DNA from 4 places in the Enterobacter cloacae complex sp. HYC074_NIDB genome. Region 1 is predicted to be linked to each of the others. Evidence: predicted binding sites of a transcription regulator. Region 1 holds the regulator's gene; each other region holds the start of a gene.

Evidence for each region. The regulator Fur, encoded in region 1, represses iron uptake genes when iron is present. The targets are predictions, from matches to a motif close to ATAATAATGAGAACNACTATCAA.
Region 2: a site for Fur is predicted at 2,156-2,178, ahead of O1724_RS06450 (TonB-dependent siderophore receptor). Genes of this name have one in related genera too.
Region 3: a site for Fur is predicted at 1,250-1,272, ahead of feoA (ferrous iron transporter A). Genes of this name have one in related genera too.
Region 4: a site for Fur is predicted at 2,892-2,914, ahead of bfd (bacterioferritin-associated ferredoxin). Genes of this name have one in related genera too.

Annotation. Positions count from the first base shown of each region.
Region 1 is NZ_CP114214.1:1,411,521-1,416,039, forward strand. Features, by position in the region: gene glnS (glutamine--tRNA ligase) at 1-424, shown strand, start outside; gene chiP (chitoporin ChiP) at 872-2,269, shown strand; gene chiQ (ChiQ/YbfN family lipoprotein) at 2,317-2,643, shown strand; gene fur (ferric iron uptake transcriptional regulator) at 2,733-3,179, opposite strand; gene fldA (flavodoxin FldA) at 3,471-4,001, opposite strand; gene ybfE (LexA regulated protein) at 4,157-4,444, opposite strand.
Region 2 is NZ_CP114214.1:1,309,661-1,314,179, forward strand. Features, by position in the region: gene O1724_RS06450 (TonB-dependent siderophore receptor) at 1-2,087, opposite strand, end outside; gene fes (enterochelin esterase) at 2,234-3,433, shown strand; gene O1724_RS06460 (MbtH family protein) at 3,444-3,656, shown strand; gene entF (enterobactin non-ribosomal peptide synthetase EntF) at 3,653-4,519, shown strand, end outside.
Region 3 is NZ_CP114214.1:4,394,072-4,398,590, forward strand. Features, by position in the region: gene O1724_RS21440 (Tex family protein) at 1-993, shown strand, start outside; gene feoA (ferrous iron transporter A) at 1,313-1,540, shown strand; gene feoB (Fe(2+) transporter permease subunit FeoB) at 1,571-3,889, shown strand; gene feoC ([Fe-S]-dependent transcriptional repressor FeoC) at 3,900-4,136, shown strand; gene bioH (pimeloyl-ACP methyl ester esterase BioH) at 4,111-4,519, opposite strand, start outside.
Region 4 is NZ_CP114214.1:4,328,378-4,332,896, reverse strand. Features, by position in the region: gene fusA (elongation factor G) at 1-1,516, shown strand, start outside; gene tuf (elongation factor Tu) at 1,586-2,770, shown strand; gene bfd (bacterioferritin-associated ferredoxin) at 2,949-3,143, shown strand; gene bfr (bacterioferritin) at 3,216-3,692, shown strand; gene O1724_RS21110 (prepilin peptidase) at 3,676-4,149, opposite strand.

The DNA.
Region 1 (4,519 bases):
CGCCTATGTAATCAAAGCCGAGCGCGTAGAGAAAGATGCGGAAGGTAACATCACGACCATCTTCTGTACGTATGACGCAGAGACGCTGAGTAAAGATCCGGCGGATGGCCGTAAAGTAAAAGGTGTAATCCACTGGGTGAGCGCGCAGCATGCGCTGCCGGTTGAGATCCGTCTCTACGATCGTCTGTTCAGTGTGCCTAATCCAGGCGCTGCGGAGGACTTCCTGGCGGTCATTAACCCTGAGTCTCTGATTATCAAGCAGGGGTATGCCGAGCCGTCTCTGAAAGCCGCTGAAGCCGGTAAAGCGTTCCAGTTTGAACGTGAGGGTTACTTCTGCCTGGACAGCCGTTACAGCACGGCAGAAAAACCGGTATTTAACCGTACCGTCGGTCTGCGTGATACCTGGACTAAGATCGGCGAATAATAACGCTGCTCTGGTCAATGAGAAACAAACGCCGCGTAATGCGGCGTTTTTTTATTTAACGATCATGTCGTTAAGCATCGGGATAATCATTTAAACCCAACATTCCAGGTCAATGTGGTGCTACTTATTTTATTTAAAAAAAGTTTGTTGTTTTCCAAAAACAGAAACACTGAAAAATATATTCACAATATCAATGTTACTTACTGAAAATTAGCGCATTCCCCCGCCAGTACTCGCTTTCCGGTAAATGTTACAAAGCACTACGAAATATGTGCTCTTCGTCATAATCCTGACTTTTGCCTGATTAAAACCATTGATAATTCGCGTCGCGAAAAATAACCTAAAGACGGTAGTTAATTCGAGGGTATTTCTGACTACCCCTGACCATTTGGTCTTTTCTGTTTTTCGCCGTTTAGGGCGTTTTAATTCGTCAAAGAGGAATAATCTATGCGTACGTTTAGTGGCAAACGTAGTGCGCTGGCGCTAGCTATTGCCAGTGTGACAGCAATGTCGGGCCTGGTGATTGCGCCAGAGGCAAAAGCAGCAGGTTTCATTGAAGATTCCACCCTCACGGGCGGTATTTATTACTGGCAGCGTGAGCGTGACCGTAAAGACGTCACTGAAGATAAATACAAAACCAACCTTTCTCACTCGACATGGAACGCCAACCTGGATTTCCAGTCGGGATATGCCGCCGATATGTTCGGGATCGATATTGCCGCATTCACCGCAATTGAAATGGCCGAAAATGGCGACAGCGGCCATCCGAACGAAATTGCGTTCTCCTCCAGTAATAAAGCCTACGACGAAGACTGGTCCGGCGATAAAAGCGGTATCAGCCTGTATAAAGCGGCTGCAAAATTCAAATATGGCCCGGTCTGGGCGCGGGGTGGTTATATCCAGCCAACCGGCCAGACGTTGTTAGCGCCGCACTGGAGCTTTATGCCAGGCACCTATCAGGGGGCGGAAGCCGGTGCTAATTTTGACTACGGCGATGCGGGGGCGTTGAGCTTCTCCTATATGTGGACCAACGAGTACAAAGCGCCGTGGCACATTGAGATGGACAAGTTCTATCAGAACGATAAAAAAACCAAAGTTGATTATCTCCACTCGCTGGGAGCGAAGTACGACTTTAAAAACGATCTGGTGCTGGAAGCTGCATTTGGTCAGGCTGAAGGCTATATCGATCAGTACTTTGCTAAAGCCAGCTACAAATTTGATATCGCGGGTAGCCCGCTGAGCACCAGCTATCAGTTCTACGGTACGCGCGACAAGGTCAGTGATGGCAGCGTAAATGATATCTATGACGGCACCGCGTGGTTACAGGCGCTGACCTTCGGCTACAAGGTAGGTCAGGTTGATTTGCGTCTGGAGGGAACATGGGTCAAGGCAGAAGGGCAGCAGGGCTACTTCCTGCAACGTATGACCCCAACCTACGCCTCCTCTAACGGTCGTCTGGATATCTGGTGGGATAACCGCTCTGACTTTAACGCCGACGGCGAAAAGGCGGTCTTCTTCGGGGCAATGTATGACCTGAAAAACTGGAACCTGCCCGGCTGGGCAGTGGGCGCGTCCTACGCGTACGCCTGGGATGCGAAGCCAGCGGATATGGCTACGCCAGACGCGTACTACGATCCAAACTACCGTCTGAAAGAGTCTTCATACAGCCTGGATGCGATTTACACCCTTCAGGAGGGCCGTGCGAAAGGCACGATGTTCAAACTGCACTTCACCCAGTATGACAACCACTCCGATATCCCGAGCTACGCGGGCGGCTACGGCAACATCTTCCAGGATGAACGTGACGTGAAATTCATGGTCATTGCGCCATTTACCATCTTCTGATGAATGCTGCGGCGGGCGGTGTCCCGCCGTTATGGAGACTGAACATGATGAATAAAAGGGTAATCGTTGCGTTGCTGACCTTCGGGCTGGTGGCATGCGCGCAGGATCAGGCGCCGAAAGAGGACTCCCGTCTGAAAGAGGCCTACAGCGCGTGCATCAATACCGCACAGGGTTCACCTGAGAAGATTGAGGCCTGTCAAAGCGTGCTGAACGTGCTGAAAAAAGACAAAACCCATGAGCAATTCGCCACGCAGGAAAACGTTCGCGTAATGGATTACCAGGCCTGTATTCAGGCGCGTAAAACCAGTAACGATCAGGAAGTGGCGAAGCGTTGCGATAAGATCTGGAACGAGATACGCAATAACAATAAATAAGTTGCTTTACGCCCGGTGGCGCAGCGTCACCGGGCTTTTCAGGCAAAAAAAAGCCAACCTCACGGCTGGCTCAGAGTATGAACACTCACTTATTTTGCGTCGTGCGCATGTTCATTTTCGCGGCAATCACCTTCAGCACAGTGACCGTACAGGTACAGGCTGTGGTTGGTCAGGCGGATGCCATGACGGGCGGCGATTTCACGCTGGCGCGATTCAATGGAATCATCGCTAAATTCAATGACCTTGCCACAGTCGAGGCAGATCAGGTGATCGTGGTGGTGCTGCTGAGTCAGCTCGAACACGGATTTACCGCCTTCGAAATTATGACGAGTAACAATGCCCGCGTCATCAAACTGGTTCAGCACACGATAGACGGTTGCCAGCCCAATCTCTTCACCCATATCGATAAGACGCTTATAAAGGTCTTCCGCACTGACATGGTGATTGTCTGGCCCCTGAAGCACTTCAAGGATTTTTAACCGAGGAAGCGTTACTTTCAGGCCAGCTTTCTTTAATGCGGTATTGTTGTCAGTCATGCGGAATCTGTCCTGTTGCTAAACGATTCACTTCAAAAGAAGAAGTGACAGAAAATGCACTTGGGATAATGCGTCTCATTATAGAACTGCCATGGCTAAATGAAAACTGCAAGTCTCAAGCAAAGTATGCTTATAAAAACGTGGTATCACCAACAAACTTGTTCGATGGCACCCACTTTTTACCAGGGGGATATTGTACAGGTCTGGGCGAAAAAGTTAAAAGTTTGTAGCAATTAATTTAATCGGTTTTACCTGGAAAACGGGCGCAACCGGAGTTGCGCCGCAGGGATATCAGGCGTTAAGGATATCGTCCAGGTTCAGCTCTTCACGAACCTGCTTAACCCATTTTTCTACACGCTCAGCGGTCAGCTCTGGCTGACGGTCTTCATCAATGGCCAAGCCAACGAAGTGATCGTCATCTGCCAGACCTTTGGAAGCTTCGAAATGGTAACCCGCCGTTGGCCAGTGACCGACGATCGCCGCACCGCGTGGCTCAATGATGTCGCGAATAGTGCCCAGCGCATCACAGAAATACTCAGCATAGTCTTCCTGATCGCCACAGCCAAACAGGGCAACCAGCTTGCCGTTGAAGTCTACTTCTTCCAGCGTCGGGAAGAAATCGTCCCAGTCACACTGTGCTTCACCGTAGTACCATGTGGGGATGCCCAGCAGCAGGATGTCATAGCCCTCGAGATCTTCTTTGCTGCTCTTGGCGATGTCATGCACATCAGCAACGTCTTTACCGAGCTGTTTTTGAATGTTTTTTGCGATATTTTCAGTGTTGCCAGTATCACTGCCAAAGAAAATGCCGATGATTGCCATGAGTAAAATAACCTCTTGAAACTTAATGGTATGGTGGCGCAAATTGTCCACGGATAAGGGCAATAATAGCAGAACAGGCAACCCTGCGGAAACAGCTATCACGCAGGACTGCACTCTGTGCTACATGAAAAAGGTAATATTGGGGATTTTCTGACTCACGCCTTGCCGCGTAACGTCTCAAGCTGGGCGATCAGCATCTCTTCGATCAATTCGCTGCGGCTGATGTTGCGCGCGTCAGCTAATTCGTTAAGCGCATCGACGGCATCGGCATTCAGCTTCAGTTCGACACGCTTAAGCCCACGATTTTTATCGCGTTTAAGCTGGTTGCGTTTATTGATACGCAGCTGTTCATCGCGCGAAAGCGGATTCGTTTTCGGTCGTCCCGGTCGACGCTCATTCGCGAACAGATCTAGTGTCGTACGGTCCGTTTGTTCTTTGGCCATGATTCTGAGACTTCGGGGGAAACACGCCGCCCTGCTAATGCCCGGGCGATAAGCGCGCCATCATACATCACCCAA
Region 2 (4,519 bases), 100 kb from region 1:
CCGCCGGTCAGGCTGACGTTTTTGGTCACGTCCCAGGTCGCGCTCAGGCCAACGATGCTGTACGGGCTGACTTCGTCTTTCTCAGACCCGGTCACCGGCTGACCTTTGTAGTTGTACTTCTTCGGCTGCTGCTTGCCGTACCAGGTGAAGGTCGACTGCAATGAGACATCCTGACGTACCTGCCAGCTCAGGGTAGAGTTCAGCGTATACTCCGGGATGATCGACAGACGATCGCCGGTCTCCTTGTTCTTACTTTGCAGCATGTAGGTGATGTTGTTGGTCCAGTTGATGGTGTCGCTGACCGGCACGTTCAGGGAGCCTTCCAGACCTTCCACCACCGCCTTCGGCACGTTTTCCCACTGGTAGATGTCGGTGGTGACTTTGCCGGTGGACGTCTGGCCAATCGGCGCGTAGCCCGCTTCAATCTTGTTGCGATAGTCGTTGCGGAACCAGGTCACGCCCGCCAGCCAGCCGTCGCGTTTCCACTCCAGGCCAATCTCTTTGTTGATACTGGTTTCCGCTTTCAGATCGTCGTTACCCATCATGTAGCAGCCCACGCCGTCGGAACTGGCGTAGCAGCCCTGGCCTTTACTGTACAGCAGGTAGTTCGGGTTGGTCTGATACAGGCTTGGCGCTTTATAGGCGCGCGCGATGCCCATCTTCAGGGTGAAGTCATCCCCCAGACCTTGCGACAGGTTCAGGGACGGGCTCCAGTTATTACCCACAATAGTATGGTGGTCGAAGCGCAGGGCAGGGGTCAGCATGGTGCTGTCGGTCAGCTCCATGTTGTTTTCGGCAAACAGGGAGAAGATCTCCGCTGACGTGTACGGGCTACGATCTTCGCTCATGCCCGGGATGGTGCCCCCCTGCTGGGTTTGTGTAAATGAGGTTGAGTCCTTCATGCGCTGCTGGTTCCACTCGGTGCCGAGCGTCAGGTTCTGGTTCACAATGAAATCAATCGGCAGGTTGATTTCGCTGTGCAGCATCACGTCGGCCAGATCGGTATCGGTGAATTTATTGCTGTTGAACAGGCCTTCCAGACCGCCCGCCAGCCCTTCACCCAGACGAGAGTTGCGGGTGTGCTCGTACTGCGCCCAGTTGCTGGTGGTGATGCCGTTATCCCAGCCGCCGTTCCAGGTCACGGCGAAGTTCTGACGATAGATACGGTTAGTCTCTTTACCGTAGTTCTTCTTCACCAGCGCGTTGTCGTTGTTGGTGTTCTGCGTGTCGCCCGCATACAGGTTGTTCTGGCGGCTATAGCCCGCCTCAAACTCCAGCGACTGCATCGGCGCGAAGTCCCAGCGCACCACGCCGTTGATGTCTTTATTTTCCACACCTTCACGGCCTGCGGGCAGGGTGTTGGCGTAATCTTTCGTGCGGTCAGACTGGTGACCCTGGTTGATATCCCACGCGTCGGCCTGGGTTTTATCCAGGTTACCGTACATGCGGAAGCTGAAATCCCCGCCCAGCGGGCCGCTCAGGCTGAAGTTGGTGCGTTTGGTGGAACCTTCGTCTTTATGCTCTGGCGCGTTCAGGTAGGTGTTCCAGGAGCCGTGCCACTGGTCGTCAAATTTTTTGGTGATGATGTTCACCACGCCGCCCGCCGCACCATTACCGTAGCGGGCAGCAGCCGGGCCACGGATCACTTCGATGCGCTCGATCATCTCCGGCGGGACCCAGCCGGTATCGCCGCGGGTATCACGCTCGCCGCGCCAGCCCAGACGGATGGAGTTGCGGCTGGTGACCGGCTTGCCGTCGATCAGGATCAGGGTGTTTTCCGGGCCCATGCCGCGAATGTCAATCTGACGGTTGTTCCCGCGCTGGCCGCTGGTGGAGTTGCCGGTCAGGTTAACGCCCGGCATGGTGCGGATGATTTCCGCCACGTCGCGCGCGGGCGGGTTTTTGCGGATCTCATCGGCGGTGATGGTCGACACGCCCGGCGCCTGCAAATTCTGCTCGGCGGCGGTGATCACCATGGTGTCTTCGTGCTGCGCGGAGGCGGTATTGTCGTCTGCCATGGCGGGCAGCGCGACACCATAAATCCCTAAATTGACCAGCAAGGCCAGAGAGTGAATCTTCTTATTCATTGTACGTCCCGCTTTTATGGTTATTTAATGAGCGCGCTTCCCACAGCGCGGGCATTACGCTATTGCAAATGCAAATAGTTATCAATAATATTATCAATAAAATTTGCTCTGAAACAAAAAAGACTGTTAAACATGGGGTTATAAGGGTGACGGTGTTAACAACCGGAAGTGAAGCGTGGTGGCAGACGAAAAACGGGCCGGAACGGGAACGTCATCAGGAAAACTATCGCGTGACATTCTGGTGGCGGGACCCGGCGGGAACGCAGAAAACCTCGACGGTGAAACGCGTCTGGCTCTACGTCACCGGCGTGACCGATCATCATCAAAATGCCCGTCCGCAATCCCTTGAACGTATCCCGGATACCGACGTCTGGCAGTGGCAGGGCGAGTTCAGTCCCGAATGGCGCGGCAGCTACTGTTTTATCCCCTCCGATAACGAAAACGATTTTGCCGATGCAGTGTTTGAAGGCGAGCAGCCGGACCGCATGGCGCTGCGCGAAGGCTGGCGTAAACTGTTGCCGCACGCGGTGTCCGACCCGCTGAATCCGCAAAGCTGGCGCGGCGGGCGCGGGCACGCCGTCTCGGCGCTGGAGATGCCGGAGGCGCCCGTACAGCCCGGCTGGAACCATCCCGATACCCCTTACAATAAGCCTGTCTGTATTGATTGGCACAGCGCGCGTCTGAAGAACCGTCGTCGCGTGTGGATTTTTACCACCGGGGATGAAAGCCCCGAGCGCCCGCTGGCGGTGCTCCTTGACGGGCAGTTCTGGGCCGAAAGCATGCCCGTCTGGCCTGCTCTGGCGTCGCTCACCCATGAAGGCAAACTGCCGCCTGCGGTTTATGTCTTAATTGACGTCATTGACACCGCACACCGCAGCCGCGAGCTGCCGTGCAACCCTGATTTCTGGCTGGCAGTGCAGGAAGAACTTCTCCCGCAAGTGAAAAGCATGGCCCCGTTCAGCGACCGCGCCGACCATACCGTGGTGGCGGGTCAGAGCTTCGGCGGACTCTCTTCCCTCTATGCGGGCCTCAACTGGCCGCAGCGTTTTGGCTGCATCCTCAGCCAGTCCGGATCCTACTGGTGGCCGCACCGCGGCGCGCAGCAGGACGGGCTGCTCATCGAACAACTCAAAGCGGGTGAAAAAACCGCTCGCGGGCTGCGCATTGTCCTTGAGGCCGGGCGCAACGAGCCGCTTATTTTGCGCGCCAACCAGGCGATCTTCGCCGAACTACACACTCAGCAACCGGTTTTCTGGCGTCAGGTTGACGGCGGACACGATGCGCTTTGCTGGCGCGGTGGGCTGACGCAGGGGCTGATGACCCTCTGGCAGCCGCTTATTCAATAACGGAGTCTGTATGGAATTCAGCAATCCTTTCGATAATCCGCAGGGACAGTTCGCCATTTTGCAAAATGACCAGGGGCAGTACAGCCTGTGGCCGCAGCAGTGCGAGTTGCCCGCGGGCTGGCGCGTGGTCTGCGAACCGCAATCTCAGGAGGCGTGCCAGCAGTGGCTGGCGGAACAGTGGCAGACGCTTGAGCCGTTTTATTTTGCGGGGGAGCGCGCATGAACCGTCTCCCTCTTGTCGCCGCCCAGCCGGGGATTTGGATGGCAGAGCAGCTTTCCTCCCTGCCAAACGCCTGGAGCGTCGCGCACTATACCGAGCTGAAAGGCGCTATCGATGCGCCATTGCTGGCAAAAGCCATCGCTGAAGGCATGATGCAGGCCGACACCCTGCGGATGCGTTTTGCCGAAGATAACGGTGAGGTGTGGCAGTGGATCGATGAGGCCATGCTCCTGCCGGAGCCGTCCATCGTGCGCGTTGACTCCCACGACGCCGCCGTGGCGCTGATGGAGGCCGATCTCAACCAGAACCTGCGCGTCGACAGCGGTCTGCCGCTGGCGTTTCACCAGCTGATCCAGGTGGGAGAAAGCCACTGGTACTGGTATCAGCGGTATCATCATCTGGTGGTAGATGGCTTCAGTTTCCCGGCCATTACGCGTCAGATCGCCGCCATTTACGCTGCGTGGCAGAAAGGGGAACCCGCGCCCGCCTCCCCGTTTACCCCGTTCGCCGAGGTGGTGGAGGAGTATCAGCGCTATCGCGACAGTGAGGCGTATCAGCGCGACGGTGCTTTCTGGGCCGAACAGCGCCAACAGCTTCCTTCTCCGGTCTCGCTCTCTTCCGCGCCCCTGCCTGGACACGCCGCCACCACCGACATCCTGCGCCTGAAAATGGCGATGGACGGACGTGCTTTCAGCCAGCTTGCACAGATGGCAGGCCAGGCGCAGCGTACCGATCTGGCGCTTGCGCTGGTGGTGCTGTGGCTGGGCCGCCTGACCGGACGGCTGGACTACGCCGCCGGGTTTATCTTTATGCGCCGCATGGGCTCCGCCGCGCTGACCGCGACCGGACCGGTGCTCAACGTCCTG
Region 3 (4,519 bases), 1.8 Mb from region 1:
GCCCGTCGTTTGCAGGATCCGCTGGCGGAGCTGGTGAAGATCGACCCGAAATCCATCGGTGTGGGCCAGTATCAGCACGACGTGAGCCAGACGCAGCTGGCGCGCAAGCTGGATGCGGTAGTGGAAGACTGTGTTAACGCCGTCGGCGTGGACCTGAACACCGCTTCCGTTCCCCTGCTGACCCGCGTGGCGGGCCTGACCCGTATGATGGCACAGAATATCGTCGCCTGGCGTGATGAGAACGGTCAGTTCCAGAACCGCCAGCAGCTGCTGAAGGTGAGCCGTCTGGGGCCGAAAGCATTTGAGCAGTGCGCGGGCTTCCTGCGCATCAACCACGGCGATAACCCGCTGGATGCCTCTACCGTTCACCCGGAAGCGTACCCTGTTGTTGAGCGCATCCTGGCCGCGACTCAGCAGGCGCTTAAAGACCTGATGGGCGACAGCAGCGCGCTGCGTAACCTGAAAGCGGTGGATTTCACCGACGAACAGTTCGGTGTGCCGACGGTCACTGACATCATCAAAGAGCTGGAAAAACCGGGCCGCGATCCGCGTCCTGAGTTTAAAACCGCGACCTTTGCTGACGGCGTGGAAACCATGAACGACCTGCTGCCGGGCATGGTGCTGGAGGGGGCGGTAACCAACGTCACCAACTTTGGCGCGTTTGTGGATATCGGTGTGCATCAGGACGGTCTGGTGCATATCTCTTCCCTCGCCGACAAGTTCGTTGAAGATCCGCACACCGTGGTCAAAGCGGGCGACATCGTGAAGGTGAAAGTGCTGGAAGTGGATCTCCAGCGCAAGCGTATTGCCCTGACCATGCGTCTGGACGAGCAGCCGGGCGACACTAACGCGCGCCGTGGCGGTAATGGCGGTGGCCGTGAACAGCAGCGTCCGGCAGCGAAAGCCGCGAAGCCACGCGGACGTGACGCACAGCCAGCAGGCAACAGCGCGATGATGGATGCGCTGGCAGCGGCGATGGGTAAGAAACGCTAATGCTGTAAATGCCCGGTGGCGCGACGCTTACCGGGCCTACGGTTTTGTAGGCCGGGCAAACGCAGTGCCGCCCGGCAAGCAGGCCGCAGGGAATTAAAATAAATAAGTTGTATCCATATTTAAACCACGAATTATCACCTCATTAACAAATAGCCTTCTTTTTATTTTCACCTCAATTTCGCAAATATTGAGCAAGGTCAAGCAGACCGCAAATTAATACGATTAACAACATCCCGTCACATTTTTATTATTGCTGATAAAAACTATTCTCATTATCATCGCAGTGTAGATTATTTAACCTCTCGTGGAATCAGGCGCTATGCAATTCACTCCAGACAGTGCGTGGAAAATTATCGGTTTTACCCGTGAGATAAGCCCGGCCTATCGGCAGAAGCTGCTGTCCCTGGGCATGCTACCCGGCTCATCGTTCCAGGTGGTGCGCGTTGCGCCGTTGGGCGATCCTGTTCATATCGAAACCCGACGCGTTAATCTGGTTCTGCGTAAAAAAGACCTCGCATTAATTGAAGTTGAATCTTTATCCCGTTAACAAGCCAGCGGTTTCAGTGAGTCTATTACAATGAAAAAATTAACTATTGGCTTAATTGGCAATCCTAATTCCGGCAAGACAACCTTATTTAATCAGTTAACCGGCGCACGCCAGCGTGTGGGAAATTGGGCAGGCGTAACGGTTGAACGCAAAGAGGGCCAGTTCACTACAACAGATAATCAGGTCACGCTGGTTGATTTACCGGGGACCTATTCACTCACCACGATTTCATCCCAGACCTCACTCGATGAGCAAATTGCCTGCCACTATATTCTGAGCGGCGACGCGGATCTGCTCATCAATGTGGTGGATGCCTCTAATCTCGAACGAAATCTGTACCTCACGCTACAGCTGCTGGAGCTGGGGATCCCCTGCATCGTAGCGCTTAACATGCTCGACATCGCCGAGAAGCAAAAGCTGCGCATCGACGTCGACGCCCTCTCCGCCCGTCTGGGCTGCCCGGTGGTTCCGCTGGTTTCTACCCGCGCACGCGGCATTGACGCCCTGAAGCTGGCGATTGACCGCCACACGGGCAATGCCGACGTCGAACTGGTGCACTACGCCCAACCCCTGCTGCGCGAAGCCGGGCAACTGGCGCAGGAGATGGACAACAGCATGCCCGCCAGACAACGTCTGTGGCTTGGCCTGCAAATGCTGGAAGGCGATATCTACAGCCGCGCCTACGCAGGCGATGCGGCGGATAAGCTGGGCGTCGCGCAGGCTCGCCTGAGCGACGAGCTGGACGATCCCGCTCTGCATATTGCGGATGCGCGCTATCAGGCCATCGCCGCTATCTGTGACGTGGTCAGCAATGCATTAACCGCTGAACCCAGCCGCTTCACCGCCGCCGTGGATAAGATTGTGCTCAACCGCTTCCTCGGTTTGCCGATCTTTTTACTGGTGATGTACGTGATGTTCCTGCTCGCCATTAACATCGGCGGTGCATTACAACCTATCTTTGATGGCGGCTCTGTCGCTATCTTCGTGCACGGTATTCAGTGGCTGGGCTACACCCTCCACTTCCCGGAATGGTTGACCATCTTCCTTGCGCAGGGGATCGGCGGCGGGATTAATACCGTCCTGCCACTAGTACCGCAGATCGGCATGATGTACCTGTTCCTCTCCTTCCTTGAGGATTCCGGCTACATGGCGCGCGCGGCCTTCGTAATGGACCGCCTGATGCAGGCGCTGGGGCTGCCGGGTAAATCCTTCGTGCCGCTGATTGTCGGTTTTGGCTGTAACGTGCCGTCAGTCATGGGCGCGCGTACGCTGGATGCCCCGCGCGAACGCCTGATGACCATCATGATGGCGCCGTTCATGTCCTGCGGCGCGCGTCTGGCGATCTTCGCGGTCTTTGCCGCGGCGTTCTTTGGTCAGGAAGGGGCGCTGGCCGTCTTCTCCCTGTATGTGCTGGGTATCGTGATGGCTATTCTCACCGGCCTGATGCTGAAGCACACCATCATGCGTGGCGAAGCGTCGCCGTTCGTGATGGAACTGCCGGTTTATCACGTTCCGCATCTGAAAAGCCTGATTATTCAGACATGGCAGCGCCTGAAGGGCTTCGTTCTGCGCGCCGGTAAGGTGATTGTGGTGGTCAGCATTTTCCTGAGCGCCCTGAACAGCTTCACCCTGAGCGGCCAGGCCGCGGACAACATTAATGACTCTGCCCTGGCCTCCGTCAGCCGGATCATTACGCCGGTCTTCAAACCGATTGGCGTTCAGGAAGACAACTGGCAGGCAACCGTGGGCCTGTTCACCGGCGCGATGGCAAAAGAGGTAGTTGTCGGCACCCTGAACACGCTTTACACCGCGGAAAACATCCAGGAAGAGGAGTTTAATCCGGCAGCGTTCAACCTCGGCGATGAACTGCTTGGCGCGGTGGAAGAGACCTGGCAGAGCCTCAAAGACACCTTCAGCCTGAGCGTACTGGCGAACCCGATTGAAGCCAGCAAAGGCGACGGCGAAATGGCGACCGGAGCAATGGGCGTGATGGGCCAGAAATTTGGCAGCGCGTCGGCGGCCTACAGCTACCTGATCTTCGTCCTGCTCTATATTCCATGCATCTCGGTCATGGGCGCCATTGCCCGTGAGTCCAGCCGCGGCTGGATGGGCTTCTCCATTCTGTGGGGGCTGAACATTGCCTACTCGCTGGCGACCGTGTTTTATCAGGCCGTCAATTACAGCCAGCATCCGCGCTACAGCCTGGTCTGTATCCTCGCGGTGATCCTGTTTAACGTAATGGTGATTGGCCTGCTGCGCCGGGCGCGTAGCCGCGTTGACGTTAACCTGCTGGCAACGCGCAAAACCCCAACGACCTGCTGTAACAGCCCAGCAGGCGACTGTCACTGAGGGGAAAAAGATGGCATCGTTGATTCAGGTTCGTGACTTACTGGCGTTACAGGGACGAATGGAGGCGAAGCAGCTCAGCCTCAGCCTGCATACGCCGCAGCCGATGATCGATGCCATGCTGGAAAGGCTGGAGGCGATGGGGAAAGCCGTGCGCATTCAGGAAGAGCCGGACGGTTGTCTGTCCGGCAGTTGCAAGAGTTGTCCTGAAGGTAAAGCCTGTCTCAGGGAGTGGTGGACGCTTCGCTGATAAAACCGGACAGCGCCGAACAAAACTCAGCAGGATGAGAGATGAACGGCGCATGTGCCGCTTTGGCAACCACCATTGATTTACTCTCCGGCCACAGCGCATCCAGCAGCGGAACCACCTTGCGCGGAACCAGTCCATCCAGATAGCCATAAATACGCAGATGCGGCACCGTTAACGACGCCAGCGGCTCGCGCAGATCGGCCGTTTTCAGGATCTCCAGTCCACCGTTCAGCACCTCAACCTCCGGCATCGGCAGAGAAAGCACCGTCTGCTTCAACGTCCGTGCGTCCTGACGGGCGGTTTCTGTTCCCATGGTTTGTAGCGCCAGAAAACGCTCCACCGTCCGCTGGAAGTCTTCGCTCAGCTGATGCTGGAACCCGGCC
Region 4 (4,519 bases), 1.9 Mb from region 1:
TACCTTCGAATACGAAGATATCCCGGCAGAGATGCAGGACCTGGCTGACGAATGGCACCAGAACCTGATCGAATCCGCAGCAGAAGCTTCTGAAGAGCTGATGGAAAAATACCTGGGTGGTGAAGAACTGTCTGAGCAAGAGATCAAATCTGCTCTGCGTCAGCGCGTTCTGAACAACGAAATCATCCTGGTAACCTGTGGTTCTGCGTTCAAGAACAAAGGTGTTCAGGCGATGCTGGATGCGGTAGTTGACTACCTGCCATCCCCGATTGACGTTCCTGCGATCAACGGCATCCTGGACGACGGTAAAGATACTCCGGCTGAGCGTCACGCAAGTGATGAAGAGCCATTCTCTGCACTGGCGTTCAAAATTGCTACCGACCCATTCGTGGGTAACCTGACCTTCTTCCGCGTTTACTCTGGTGTGGTTAACTCCGGTGACACCATCCTGAACTCCGTGAAAGCGGCGCGTGAACGTTTTGGCCGTATCGTACAGATGCACGCTAACAAACGTGAAGAGATCAAAGAAGTTCGTGCGGGCGACATCGCTGCTGCTATCGGTCTGAAAGACGTGACCACTGGTGACACTCTGTGTGACCCGGATCACCCGATCATTCTGGAGCGTATGGAATTCCCTGAGCCGGTAATCTCCATCGCAGTTGAACCAAAAACCAAAGCTGACCAGGAAAAAATGGGTCTGGCTCTGGGCCGTCTGGCGAAAGAAGACCCATCATTCCGTGTATGGACTGATGAAGAATCTAACCAGACCATCATCGCTGGTATGGGTGAACTGCACCTGGACATCATCGTTGACCGTATGAAGCGTGAATTCAACGTTGAAGCGAACGTGGGTAAACCTCAGGTTGCTTACCGCGAAGCGATTCGCGCGAAAGTTACCGACGTTGAAGGTAAACACGCTAAGCAGTCTGGTGGTCGCGGTCAGTACGGTCACGTTGTGATCGACATGTACCCACTGGAGCCGGGCTCTAACCCGAAAGGTTACGAGTTCATCAACGACATCAAAGGTGGTGTAATTCCTGGCGAATACATCCCTGCCGTTGATAAAGGCATCCAGGAGCAGCTGAAAGCTGGCCCTCTGGCTGGTTACCCGGTTGTAGACATGGGTGTTCGTCTGCACTTCGGTTCTTACCACGACGTTGACTCCTCTGAACTGGCGTTTAAACTGGCTGCGTCTATTGCCTTTAAAGAAGGCTTTAAGAAAGCAAAACCAGTTCTGCTTGAGCCGATCATGAAGGTTGAAGTAGAAACTCCTGAAGAGAACACCGGTGACGTTATCGGTGACTTGAGCCGTCGTCGCGGTATGCTGCGTGGTCAGGAATCCGAAGTAACTGGCGTTAAGATCCACGCTGAAGTTCCGCTGTCTGAAATGTTCGGATATGCAACTCAGCTGCGTTCACTGACCAAAGGTCGTGCATCATACACTATGGAATTCCTGAAGTATGATGATGCGCCGAACAACGTTGCTCAGGCCGTTATCGAAGCCCGTGGTAAGTAATCCACAGGATTAAAACCTAAGTCCCGTGCTCTCTCCGAAGGGGAGAGCACTATAGTAAGGAATATAGCCGTGTCTAAAGAAAAATTTGAACGTACAAAACCGCACGTCAACGTTGGTACTATCGGCCACGTTGACCATGGTAAAACTACCCTGACTGCTGCAATCACTACCGTACTGGCTAAAACCTACGGCGGTGCTGCTCGTGCTTTCGATCAGATCGATAACGCACCAGAAGAAAAAGCTCGTGGTATCACCATCAACACTTCTCACGTTGAGTATGACACCCCGACTCGCCACTACGCACACGTAGACTGCCCAGGCCACGCCGACTATGTTAAAAACATGATCACCGGTGCTGCGCAGATGGACGGCGCGATCCTGGTTGTTGCTGCGACTGACGGCCCTATGCCTCAGACTCGTGAGCACATCCTGCTGGGTCGTCAGGTAGGCGTTCCTTACATCATCGTGTTCCTGAACAAGTGCGACATGGTTGATGACGAAGAGCTGCTGGAACTGGTAGAGATGGAAGTTCGTGAACTGCTGTCTCAGTACGATTTCCCAGGCGACGACACTCCAATCGTTCGTGGTTCCGCGCTGAAAGCGCTGGAAGGCGAAGCAGAGTGGGAAGAGAAAATCATCGAACTGGCTGGCTACCTGGATTCTTACATCCCAGAACCAGAGCGTGCGATTGACAAGCCATTCCTGCTGCCAATCGAAGACGTATTCTCCATCTCCGGTCGTGGTACCGTTGTTACCGGTCGTGTAGAGCGCGGTATCATCAAAGTTGGTGAAGAAGTTGAAATCGTTGGTATCAAAGAGACTGCGAAGTCTACCTGTACTGGCGTTGAAATGTTCCGCAAACTGCTGGACGAAGGCCGTGCTGGTGAGAACGTTGGTGTTCTGCTGCGTGGTATCAAACGTGAAGAAATCGAACGTGGTCAGGTTCTGGCGAAGCCAGGCTCAATCAAGCCACACACCAAGTTCGAATCTGAAGTGTACATTCTGTCCAAAGACGAAGGCGGCCGTCATACTCCGTTCTTCAAAGGCTACCGTCCACAGTTCTACTTCCGTACAACTGACGTGACCGGTACCATCGAACTGCCAGAAGGCGTAGAGATGGTAATGCCAGGCGACAACATCAAGATGGTTGTGACTCTGATCCACCCAATCGCGATGGACGACGGTCTGCGTTTCGCAATCCGTGAAGGCGGCCGTACCGTTGGCGCGGGCGTTGTTGCTAAAGTTCTGGGCTAATTAATTATCCCTGAAATAAAAAGGACGCTTCGGCGTCCTTTTTTGTTTTCTACCGTAAAGTCGCTGTCATAAAAATTCGCATTTTTTGTCTTCTCCCGCCACGTATTCCGGCGCCTGTGCTATTGTAATCATAACCATTCTCACTTACACTTTGCGCATATTTTGAACGGGAGTCTTTATGTACGTTTGTTTATGTAATGGTGTAAGCGACAAAAAAATTCGTCAGGCCGTTCGCCAGTTTCAACCACAATCTTTCCAGCAGCTTCGCAAGTTTGTTCCGGTGGGAAATCAATGCGGTAAATGCGTTCGCGCAGCGCGTGAGATCATGCAGGACGAACTGATGCAGATCCCGGAATTCAAAGAGATCGCGTAAGCCTCTATCTTTTTTTTGACATCCCCGTAGCCCGATCTACGCTTCAATGAGTGGAAGCGGAGGGACTATATAATGAAAGGTGATGTTAAAATCATAAGTTATCTCAATAAATTATTGGGAAATGAGCTTGTCGCAATCAATCAGTATTTTCTCCATGCAAGAATGTTCAAAAACTGGGGACTGACTCGCCTCAACGATGTTGAATACCATGAGTCCATTGATGAAATGAAACACGCCGATAAATACATTGAGCGTATTTTATTCCTCGAAGGCATTCCTAACCTACAGGATCTCGGAAAACTGGGCATCGGAGAAGATGTCGAAGAGATGCTACGTTCTGATCTCCGGCTGGAGCTGGAGGGTGCAAAAGACCTGCGTGAAGCCATTGCCTATGCGGACAGCGTACATGACTACGTCAGCCGCGATATGATGATCCAGATCCTGGCCGATGAAGAAGGGCACATCGACTGGCTTGAGACCGAACTGGATCTCATTAGCAAAATTGGCCTACAGAACTACCTTCAGTCTCAGATCAAAGTGGAAAGTTAATCAGGCTTTCCCAGCCAACGCATAAACCCGCTGCCGCCAGAAATGGCCCAAAAGGCAGTGGGTTTTTTAATGCCTGCTTATCAGGAGTAAACAACGAGAAAGCAACCAGATACAGCAGAGCCATTAACGCGGCTACGAGTGCCAGTACTGGCAGTACACACCAGCCATGCCATGCCCCCAGCGCCGCCAGATATTTTATGTCGCCATATCCCATACCTTCACGTCGGCAGATGAGCCGATATCCCCAATAGATAACGGCGAATCCGGCGTATCCTGCCAGCGCACCCACCACCGCGCTCGGCAAAAAATCAGGATGGAGGCACAGCTGGTAAAGCAGGCCGGTCCATAGCAGCGGGCAAAGAAATTTGTCGGGAAGAAGCCCCGTGCGAATATCGGTGCGAACAAGCAAGGCCGATAACGCAAAATAGATCACCAGAAAGGGGAGGGACAGTAGCATAGCGAAAGCCTCAAAACGGTTTGAGCGCATACTCGTAATAATCTGCATGTCCGGCAATGTGCAAAAACAGCAATTGCGTAGCGGCTTCAGACAAAGAGTTGAGAAGGGATACTTTGCATAAAAAAATGCGAGGCCTTACGCAGAGTACGTCTTTAGCGCTTAATTTCTAAACGGCACTTGCGTCTTCCCCAGATTTACGTATAATGCGCGGGCTTGTCGTAATTGACGGCGGGTTCAATCTGAACCAGAGTAGCTCACTTTGTTACTCAACAATGCTCCCAATTGGGGAGCTACGTAAGAACGGTTACACTCTCCCATCAATCGTAATGGGTTTGAGGAGTAATCATTTTCGTTTATAAAATAATTGGAG